DNA from 2 places in the Protofrankia sp. Cj3 genome. Region 1 is predicted to be linked to the other one. Evidence: riboswitches for the same ligand, from Rfam matches in the RefSeq annotation. Region 1 holds a riboswitch; the other holds the start of a gene.

The links. Region 1 has a riboswitch for cyclic di-AMP ahead of MJ783_RS06150 (C40 family peptidase). Riboswitches for the same ligand answer to the same signal wherever they lie in the genome.
Region 2: it holds a riboswitch for cyclic di-AMP, as region 1 does, so the genes downstream of both, MJ783_RS23655 (C40 family peptidase) here and MJ783_RS06150 (C40 family peptidase) in region 1, are expected to answer to the same signal.

What each region holds. Positions count from the first base shown of each region.
Region 1 is NZ_CAKJTR010000029.1:512-4,573, forward strand. Features, by position in the region: gene MJ783_RS06145 (plasmid partitioning protein) at 105-764, shown strand; gene MJ783_RS06150 (C40 family peptidase) at 1,293-2,276, opposite strand; cyclic di-AMP (ydaO/yuaA leader) riboswitch at 2,462-2,633, opposite strand; gene MJ783_RS06155 (hypothetical protein) at 3,082-3,453, opposite strand.
Region 2 is NZ_CAKJTR010000071.1:9,140-13,201, reverse strand. Features, by position in the region: gene MJ783_RS11820 (hypothetical protein) at 262-636, opposite strand; gene MJ783_RS11815 (peptidoglycan-binding protein) at 1,080-1,913, opposite strand; gene MJ783_RS23655 (C40 family peptidase) at 2,047-2,805, opposite strand; cyclic di-AMP (ydaO/yuaA leader) riboswitch at 2,809-2,970, opposite strand; gene MJ783_RS11805 (acyl-CoA dehydrogenase family protein) at 3,168-4,062, opposite strand, start outside.

The DNA.
Region 1 (4,062 bases):
AACCCGCACGGGTGTGTGCCAGACCACGGCTGTGGTGCCCGACTCGTCCACGCCACGTGTCGAATCTGCCGAATCAACGGCTCTCGGTGTGGTTCGGTTGTCTGGTGGCGTCGAATCCGCTCAAAGCCGGGAAAGAGCTGTGGAGCAAGAACCGTCGACGGGTGCTGGTGGCCGCTGGCGTGGTCGTCGTTGCCCTCGCCTACGGGCATCACTCACCCGAGGTGAAGACCGAGCGCGCCGAGATTCCGGCGGGCTACGAGTCCGCGGGCCGGGAGCTTGCGGTCCACGCCGAGGCCAAGCCCGAGAAGCCGGTGCCGCTGCTCCTCGTCCTGCATGACGACGAGAGTGACGCGGCGACGATCGAGAAGGACAGTAAGGTGTCCGCGCTTGCTGATCAACAGAAGTTCGCTCTGGTGTATCCGGAGGCGGTGGCCAGTACCTGGCAGACCAACGGTCAGGACGCGCGGTATCTGTGGGACGTGGTCCGTTACGTCGCCAAGGAGCGATCGAACATCGATATGTCCCGGATCTACATCTGGGGTGCGGGAGAGGGCGGCCGCCTCGCGCTCACGGTGGCCTGCGGCCCGCTCGACCCCGCCCAGCAGCCACTGTTCACGGCGGTCGGGACGGTGAACACGGTCGGGCCGCTCCCCGCGTGTCCTTCACGGGTCCATGTCAAGCCAGTGGCTCTTGCGCCAGGGCGGAAATGGAACGAAGCCACGACCAGCGAGCTGTGGAAATTCTCAAAGGACATCAAGGGCTAAGCGGTCGCCGCTCCCTGATCGAACGCCCTATTGCCGGTCACTCTAAGCGGCCACCGAAGGCCACGCGATGATGGTGTTTTCGCGTGGCCTTCGGTCTGAAGCGAGCTGGAGATCCCGGCAATTTGTGGATCAATCCTCGACCCGCCTCGTCGGCTGTCGTTGAGAGGGCTCCCGCCGGTCGGCTTGGCCGGGGGGGTGGCACGGCCGACCAGCGGGAGCCCAGGACCTCCGCCGGCCAAGCGCACTGTGGGGGGGGTTCAGTGCGAAAGGCCGGGGAAGCCCGTGTTCCGCCGGGCATTGCGAGCCGGGGGGGTTGGCTCGATCCGACCAGCGGAAGTCTTTGGAGACATCCAGTTGTGGTTTGGGACCGCCAGACCGGTGTTTATATCGACAACACCGATCTGGCGGTGAGGTTCACGCGTGACCGGAGGGGGAGGACACGCGTGAACCCGCTATATGTTTTTCAGAGGCTGACTGCGTCAGTCATATCAGTGAGATGAAGGAGTCAACGAGCGAGGCCGCTGGCCGCTAACTGACCCGGCCGACTGAGTATGACGTGGTGTAGATATCTCTGAGCGAAACGACTTCACCGGACTTTGGTGCCGCCCACATCTTGCCACCGCCGGCATAGATGCCGATGTGGTAGATGTTTCCCGGCGTACCAAAGAAGATGAGGTCGCCGACCTGCTTATTGTACTGCGACACATGGGCCGTGGCTTCGTACTGTTCTTCCGCGGTGCGGGGGAGACTGCGGCCGAGCTGTTTGAAAACATACTGAACCAGGCCGGAACAGTCGAAGGAGTAGGGGCCCTCCGCACCATACACGTAAGGCTTGCCGGCTTGCTGCGCGGCCAGATAGACAGCTCTTTCACCGAGCGATCCGACTGGCATCGTAGCATCCGCTGTATCGGAGGTGGATACCCGAAACGCGGCAGCAGCGGCCGAGCCGGCGGCCTGCGCCGGAGGCGCGGGGACCGGACTGGGCACCACCGTCATAGTACCAACGTTCGAGGAGCGAGCCGACTGCAGGGCATCCGTTCCGTCGAAGATAGCAGTGATCTGTGTGGTGGTGAGAACCTTGGCAGTGTAGCTCGCAAAGCCCTGCTCGTTAGTATACAGGTGCTTGAATGTTGCCCAGCCGTCAGGCAGCTTTACCTGAATTTTGATGAGCTGGTTTGACAGCGGCGCGTGGGTCGTCCCGTCCTCGAGGGAGAAGCCCATGTCAATGGGCTGGTCGGCCTGTACTGACACGTCCGGATTAGTGACCCTGAGCGCGACACCTGACTTGGGGTGCAGGTCAGCCTGATCGATCACATGGCTGGTGATGGACCCGGGGCCAACCGAGGTGGCCGGGTTGATAACGGACGTGCGCAGACCGGCGAGTGACGCCTGGCTTCCGAACTGAGAGCCAAGGGTGATCCGGGAACTGACCGAAGTCTCGTCCATCCCTGAGTCGGTCGGGGCGCAGCCGGCCAGCGCGACGCCTGACACCGCAACCGTGCCGGTTGTCATCGCCGCGACCGCGGCACGTGCCCGGACGCGGCCGGGGGCCGACGGCGGAGCGGGCGCGCGGTGCCTGCCGCGGGCTGGACGCCCAGGTGTCTCGGCCTGAGGTCGCAGCGAGGACAGCGACGCCGTCGGCGACGAACATGGCCATATTGCCGGATCAAGCTGCACATCGGGCGCAGACAAGACTGTGATCCTTCCCGTTCGCCTGCGAGGTGAGCTGTCGGGTTCGGGCTGGGCTGCCCGGTGGGCCGTGCGACCAGCACACGACTCACTTCACCCCTAGGTCGGCACCGTGGCTCGGTGCCAAACCGGTGGAGGATGGGTCCCCCGCTCCTGCCCTGGTGACGACTCGGAGGGGACACCGGGGCCGTGGGCAGGATTCGGCGTTCGGCCCGGTGTTGTCGTGACGTCGGCGCGAGACTAGTTCAAAAGGATGGTGCCAGCAAATACTAGTCCCTCACAACTACGGCGAGTACTCGCAGAAGTGACCATAGCGGTTCCTCTCATCCTCCTTGCCGATCACTCGCCGCTCTATCTTGATCTGCTGGCCACTGCGACAGGTCGCCCAGACGGAGGCTTGCCATGCCATGACCCACAGGATGCGGAAGATGACATTACGCCATAGCGGTGACGGTCCGGCGACGGGGGGGTGCTTGAGTGCCGACAGCTATATATCGCTGACATGTAGTAGCGAAAATTGTCTTAATGAATAGGCTCGCTAGATTACGCACTGTGTCAGCCGTTATGGGATTTCCCGCTCCGAAATCCGCTGTGCGAGAGGATGTCCGCGGCCTGGGACGGGTCGGCGTCAGCGGCGCCGGGCGCGGGTGTCGCGGCGGGAGAGCAGGCCCGCGGTCTGCAGGACGTGCAGTTCGACCGCGAGTTCGTGAATCTCCGGGGGCAGGGAGCGGTACTGGCCGGACAGGGCCTCGACGGCCGCCTGTGCGCGGTCCGCGAGATCGTCCAGCGCCCGCTGATGGGTGCGCATCTGCGCTCGCTCGTCCTGGATCGCGCGGACCGTCTCCTCCTGCCACCGCCGGGTGCGCATCAGGCGCTCGCTGGCGTCGGCGGCCTGCCGCTCGGCATCCTCCAGCCGCCCAAGGATCTGATCGAGCTGCTCCAGTCTTGTCGCCAGCTCGGCGATAAGATCGTTACGGACCGGGTATGTCGGCTGGGTCATCGGATCGCGTCGCGGATGTCGCGGATGTCGCGGTCGACGTCACAGGTGATGGTGTGGATACGGCGGGGGGCGTCGTCATTGCCACCCACGCCCGCGTTGCGACTGAGAACGGATTGTAACCGTACGCTGCCGCTAGCCCGCGGCTGGGACGGCAGTTGACTGTGAACTCCCGCACGAAGGCCTGACACAGGCGATTACGGTAGCCGACAGCGTGGTCTCCGTGAATCCCGCTGTCGGGTGATATGTCGTTGTTCCTAGTATGAAATAGCTATCGAACGAAGCCGCGGTGCGGTCCTGCTGGGTACGGTATAGTCCTGACGGGCGGTATCCCAGCCGGGTCGGCGGGGCCGCGCCGTGGTAATTCCCATGGCCCGGCCTGTGGCACTGGTTGTGCCAGTTGTGCTGGCTCGAACGGAGGCCACCCGCGTCTGGCGGGAGCTTCGCGGCGCGGCCAGCTCGGTGGATAATTTGCCTGGTATTGTGGCGCCTTCAACACCCTGCTCAATTTTTACACACGGGACGCCACGAAACATGAGTTCGGTCGGTTTTTGGGCGTCAGCCACGCAAAAAATGATGATCGCGGCCTTCTGCTATACCGGTCAGCTCGTC
Region 2 (4,062 bases), on a different contig from region 1:
CAGTACAGGCCATCATGGTGATCAGAGAAGAGCATAGGCCCCAAGCCGGCAGGCACCCCCAGCGGCGGCCCGCTGGGGGTGCTCTGTGTATCCGGTCCGCACACACCGACGCTATGATCGCGGTCTGGGCGCGGCATCCGCCGCCGTCCGCGCCCGTGATGTCGCGCTGGTCCACACGTGCCACCCGAGCGACGCCGGGAGGCTATGCGCGCCCGGCAACAGGGCGCTTGTGCCCTGGCCGGGATCAGCCGTGGACTGTTCTCACTCAGAATCCGCCTGTTGCTCCGGCCCGCCGAACGCCTGCCGGGACCCGCCGAGGGGCTCGGCCTGCTCGTCGCCAGTGGCTTCGGCGCCCGGCTGCTCGGCTTCGGCGCCCGCTGGCCCGGCCTCGCCGCCGGCCTGTGCCGCCTGGCCGGTGCCCGCCGTGACACCGACCAGTTCGCGTAGGCGTGCCTCGATGTACGGCTCGGTATAGTGCGATCTGTCCGCGATCCGCCGAACGAGGTCGTTGACGCTGGAGACGGCTTCGAGGTCCGCGGTGCTCACCTGGACGAACTGGTCAAGTATCTGATACCGGATCTCCCGCCAGTTCTGCCGTAGATACTGCTCAACTTGCTGCGCCTGCTGCTGCTCCATTCGATCGCCTCCACCACGAGTCGTCGTTTTTCAGCCATGCGAGGCTCCGGCAGCAGAGCGTTCGATCAGGCAGCGGCGTCCGGGTGGATGGATCGCGAGGCCGCGGAAGGATGCGCCCTGGTATTGGGCGTGGACCGACGACAACGACGCGAGGCGCCGCCCGGGCGGCGCGAGCCGGACAGTCCTGTTGCCGGAGCCTCTCAATCTACGACACCCGAACCAGGAGTCAACCGGAAATCACGAGCGCCCGGCAACAGGGGCACAGATATCCATGTCCTCCGTTGCGGATTTTCTGCGGAAAACCGCGCTTTGCCGCGAGCTGTATATGCCCAGCGTGATACCCATGCGCAGGGATAACGCCGGAGGTGGCGACCGGGGTGCCGGGGTGCCCGTGCGTCGCCGCGTCCCCTCTTGTCGACCGCTCAACGAGCGCTCAACGACCACTAAGCGGCGGAATGGAACAGCGCGGCGCGGGTCCGCGGACCGACAACGCCGTCGGCCACCAGCCCGTGCCGGCGCTGGTAGGCCTTTACTGTTCCGGTGGTGCGCGGCCCGAAATTCCCGTCCACCGCGACCGGGTAGCCGTACCCGGCCAATTGCCGCTGAATCTGACGGACGCCGGGACGCAGGCGGTGCGTGTAACGGACCGCCTGCACGCGGGGAGCCGGCGCGTCCGGTCGTGCCATTGCCACACCGGGCGCGTCGGCCTGGGCAGAAGTGTTGACAGGGCCGCTGGGAACGGCCGGGTAAGCGCTTGCGCCGCTGTCACCGCCCGCGCCGGCGGCGGCGGCAGCCGCCGCGCCCCGCCCGAGGTACCGGCGGTAGGAGCCGTTGGTGTACGTACTCCATGCTCCGATGCCCTGCACGTCGCATACCCGCCTGGCGGCCTGTGCGTTGACGGCTGGATCGAACAGATCCGCCCCGCCGACCCAGCTCGCATGCGCCCGCATGTTGATCTGCCATAGTCCGCGGGAATCCTCGCCGCTGGAATTGTGCGCGTCCGGGTTGCCGCCGGACTCGGCCAGTGCGACCGCGACCCAGGTTCCCAGCGGTATCCCGGCGCAGCCAGCCAGCCCCGCGTTCCTGCCAGCACCGGCGATGGCAGCGTCAGAAACAATTCCTGGAGCGACAGCGCTCGTGCTGGGCGGAGCCACGGGGCTCGCGCTCGCCGGACTCGCGGTCAGCATCATGCCCGCCGTCGCGCCGATGACACCGGCGGCGGCAGCCACCGCGCCGCGGTTGCGTTCGGGCTGCTTCCGGTGGCTTTTTCCTCGCATTTTCCGGTGACTTCTTCGGTGTGTTCCGCTGGATAGTGTTCCACTGGACATGAGCAGCCAGTTCACCTCAGTATCGTTGATCGGATCAGTAACGTTGATCGGCGCGTACCCGCCTGGCGGTCCGGCCCGGTCATCACCCCAGGCGGCCGACCAGATAACTCGCGGAATAAATCTTCTGCAGCCGAACGACGGTGCCGGTGTGGGGCGCGGCCCACATCATTTCGTTCCCGGCGTAGATTCCCACATGGTAGATGTTTCCGGGCTGACCGAAGAAAATGAGATCGCCGGGCTGCTTGGCATCCTGCGATATCTTCCGCGACGCCGCGTACTGGGCGTCGGTCACCCGCGGCACACTGCGGCCGAGCTGTTTGTAAATGTACTGGACAAGACCAGAGCAGTCGAAGGAGTTCGGGCCCTGCGCGCCCCACGCATACGGTTTACCCGCCTGCTTCGATGCCAGGTAGACAACCTTCTCGCCGAGGCTCCCGGCGGACAGCGACGCGCTGTCCTGCTGCGTTGACGCGCTGTTCTGGTCCTGCTGTCCCGCCAGCCCACGTGCTGGTTCCTCCGCCCCCGTGGCGCCCGTGGCGCCCGTGGCCGGACCGGGCTCCGCGGGGGCTGTCCCGGGGGCTCCCGCGGCGGTGGTGTCACCGGCCCAGGCCGGCACGGCGGCGGTGGCCTGGGGCGCATCGGTCGGGCTGTCGGCCCCGGTGTCGTTTGCCAGCGCCGGGGCTGACAAAGCGGTCAGGGCAACGGTACCGGTAGCCGCGGCGGCAACCACGGCGCGCGCGGAGCGACGGCCAAAACTGGGCTTGACCGGCTGCGCACGGTGACGACCGCGGCGGGAAATAATCGTGTCGGCCGGATCTGAGCACGCCTGATCTGCAGGCAACGATGATCCTTCCCGTACGCCTGCGAGGTTAGCTGTCGGGTTCGGGCCGGGAAGCCCGGTCGGCACGCACGGGATGTGCGGCCGGCTTCACCCCAAGGACGTCGTAGTGGCAACGACGCCCGGCGGGACCTGGGTCCCCCGCTTCTGCCCTGGCGATGGTGAGGAGGGGACACCGGGCCGAGGGCAGAACTCGGCGTCCGGCCCGGTGCTACTGAGAGCCCGGCCACGGTAGCGAACTACGCCCTGTGACCGCAAGGCCTAATTTTCCGCGAATTTCGCCGCAAGTTGGTTACCGTTCGTGTTAACCATCCGGCCAGGCAGCCCACGGACAACAACCGGAAACAGGTTGGCGCTACCAGCCGTCATGGTGCGTCTGGACGGCTGTCATGGTGCCGACGGACCACCCGGCGGGCGATCGCCCAGCGATGGGTCTCCGACGGTCCGTCATAGATGCGGAAGGGACGCACCTCGCGCAGGAAGCGCGACAACAGCACATCCCCGGAGATACCGAGAGAGCCGCAGATCTGCAGCGAGCGGTCGACGACCCGCCACACGGCCTCGGCGGTGAAGGTCTTCGCGATCGCGGTCGACTGGGCTCCGGAACGGCCCTGGTCGAGCTCCCAGCAGGCCTGCATGATCAGCCCACGGGACGCGGCGATGTCGATCTCGTTATCCGCGATCATCGCCTGAGCCATGCCCAGCTCCGCCAGCCGGGAACCGAACAGCCGCCGGTCCGCGGCCCTGGCCACGGCGATGTCCTGGGCCCGCCGGGCAATACCCAGCCAACGCATGCAGTGGGTCGTCCGGGCCGGGCCGAGGCGGACCTGGGCGTAGTCGAAGCCCTTGTCCACCTCGCCGAGCACAGCCTCGTGCGCTACCATGCAGCCGTCGAACAGCACCTCGCAATGGCCGCCGTACAGGCTTTCGTCCAGGGTCTCGATATGACGGACGATCTTCATGCCAGGGTTGCCCGCGTCGACGAGGAACATCGTCGCCCCGCCGCGCTGCCCCGGCTCGCCCGAGGTGCGGGCCATGCAGATCGCGTATCCGGCGCCGTCCGCGCCGCTGATGAACCACTTGCGGCCGTCGATCCGCCAACCGCCCGCGTCCTTCACCGCGCGTGTGGTCAGCGCGGTCGGATCCGACCCCGCTCCGGGCGCGGGCTCCGTCATCGCGAAGCAGGAACGCACCGCACCGGTTGCCAACGGCCGCAGGTAGCGCTCCTTCTGCCCGGCCGTCGCGATGACCTCGAGCAGG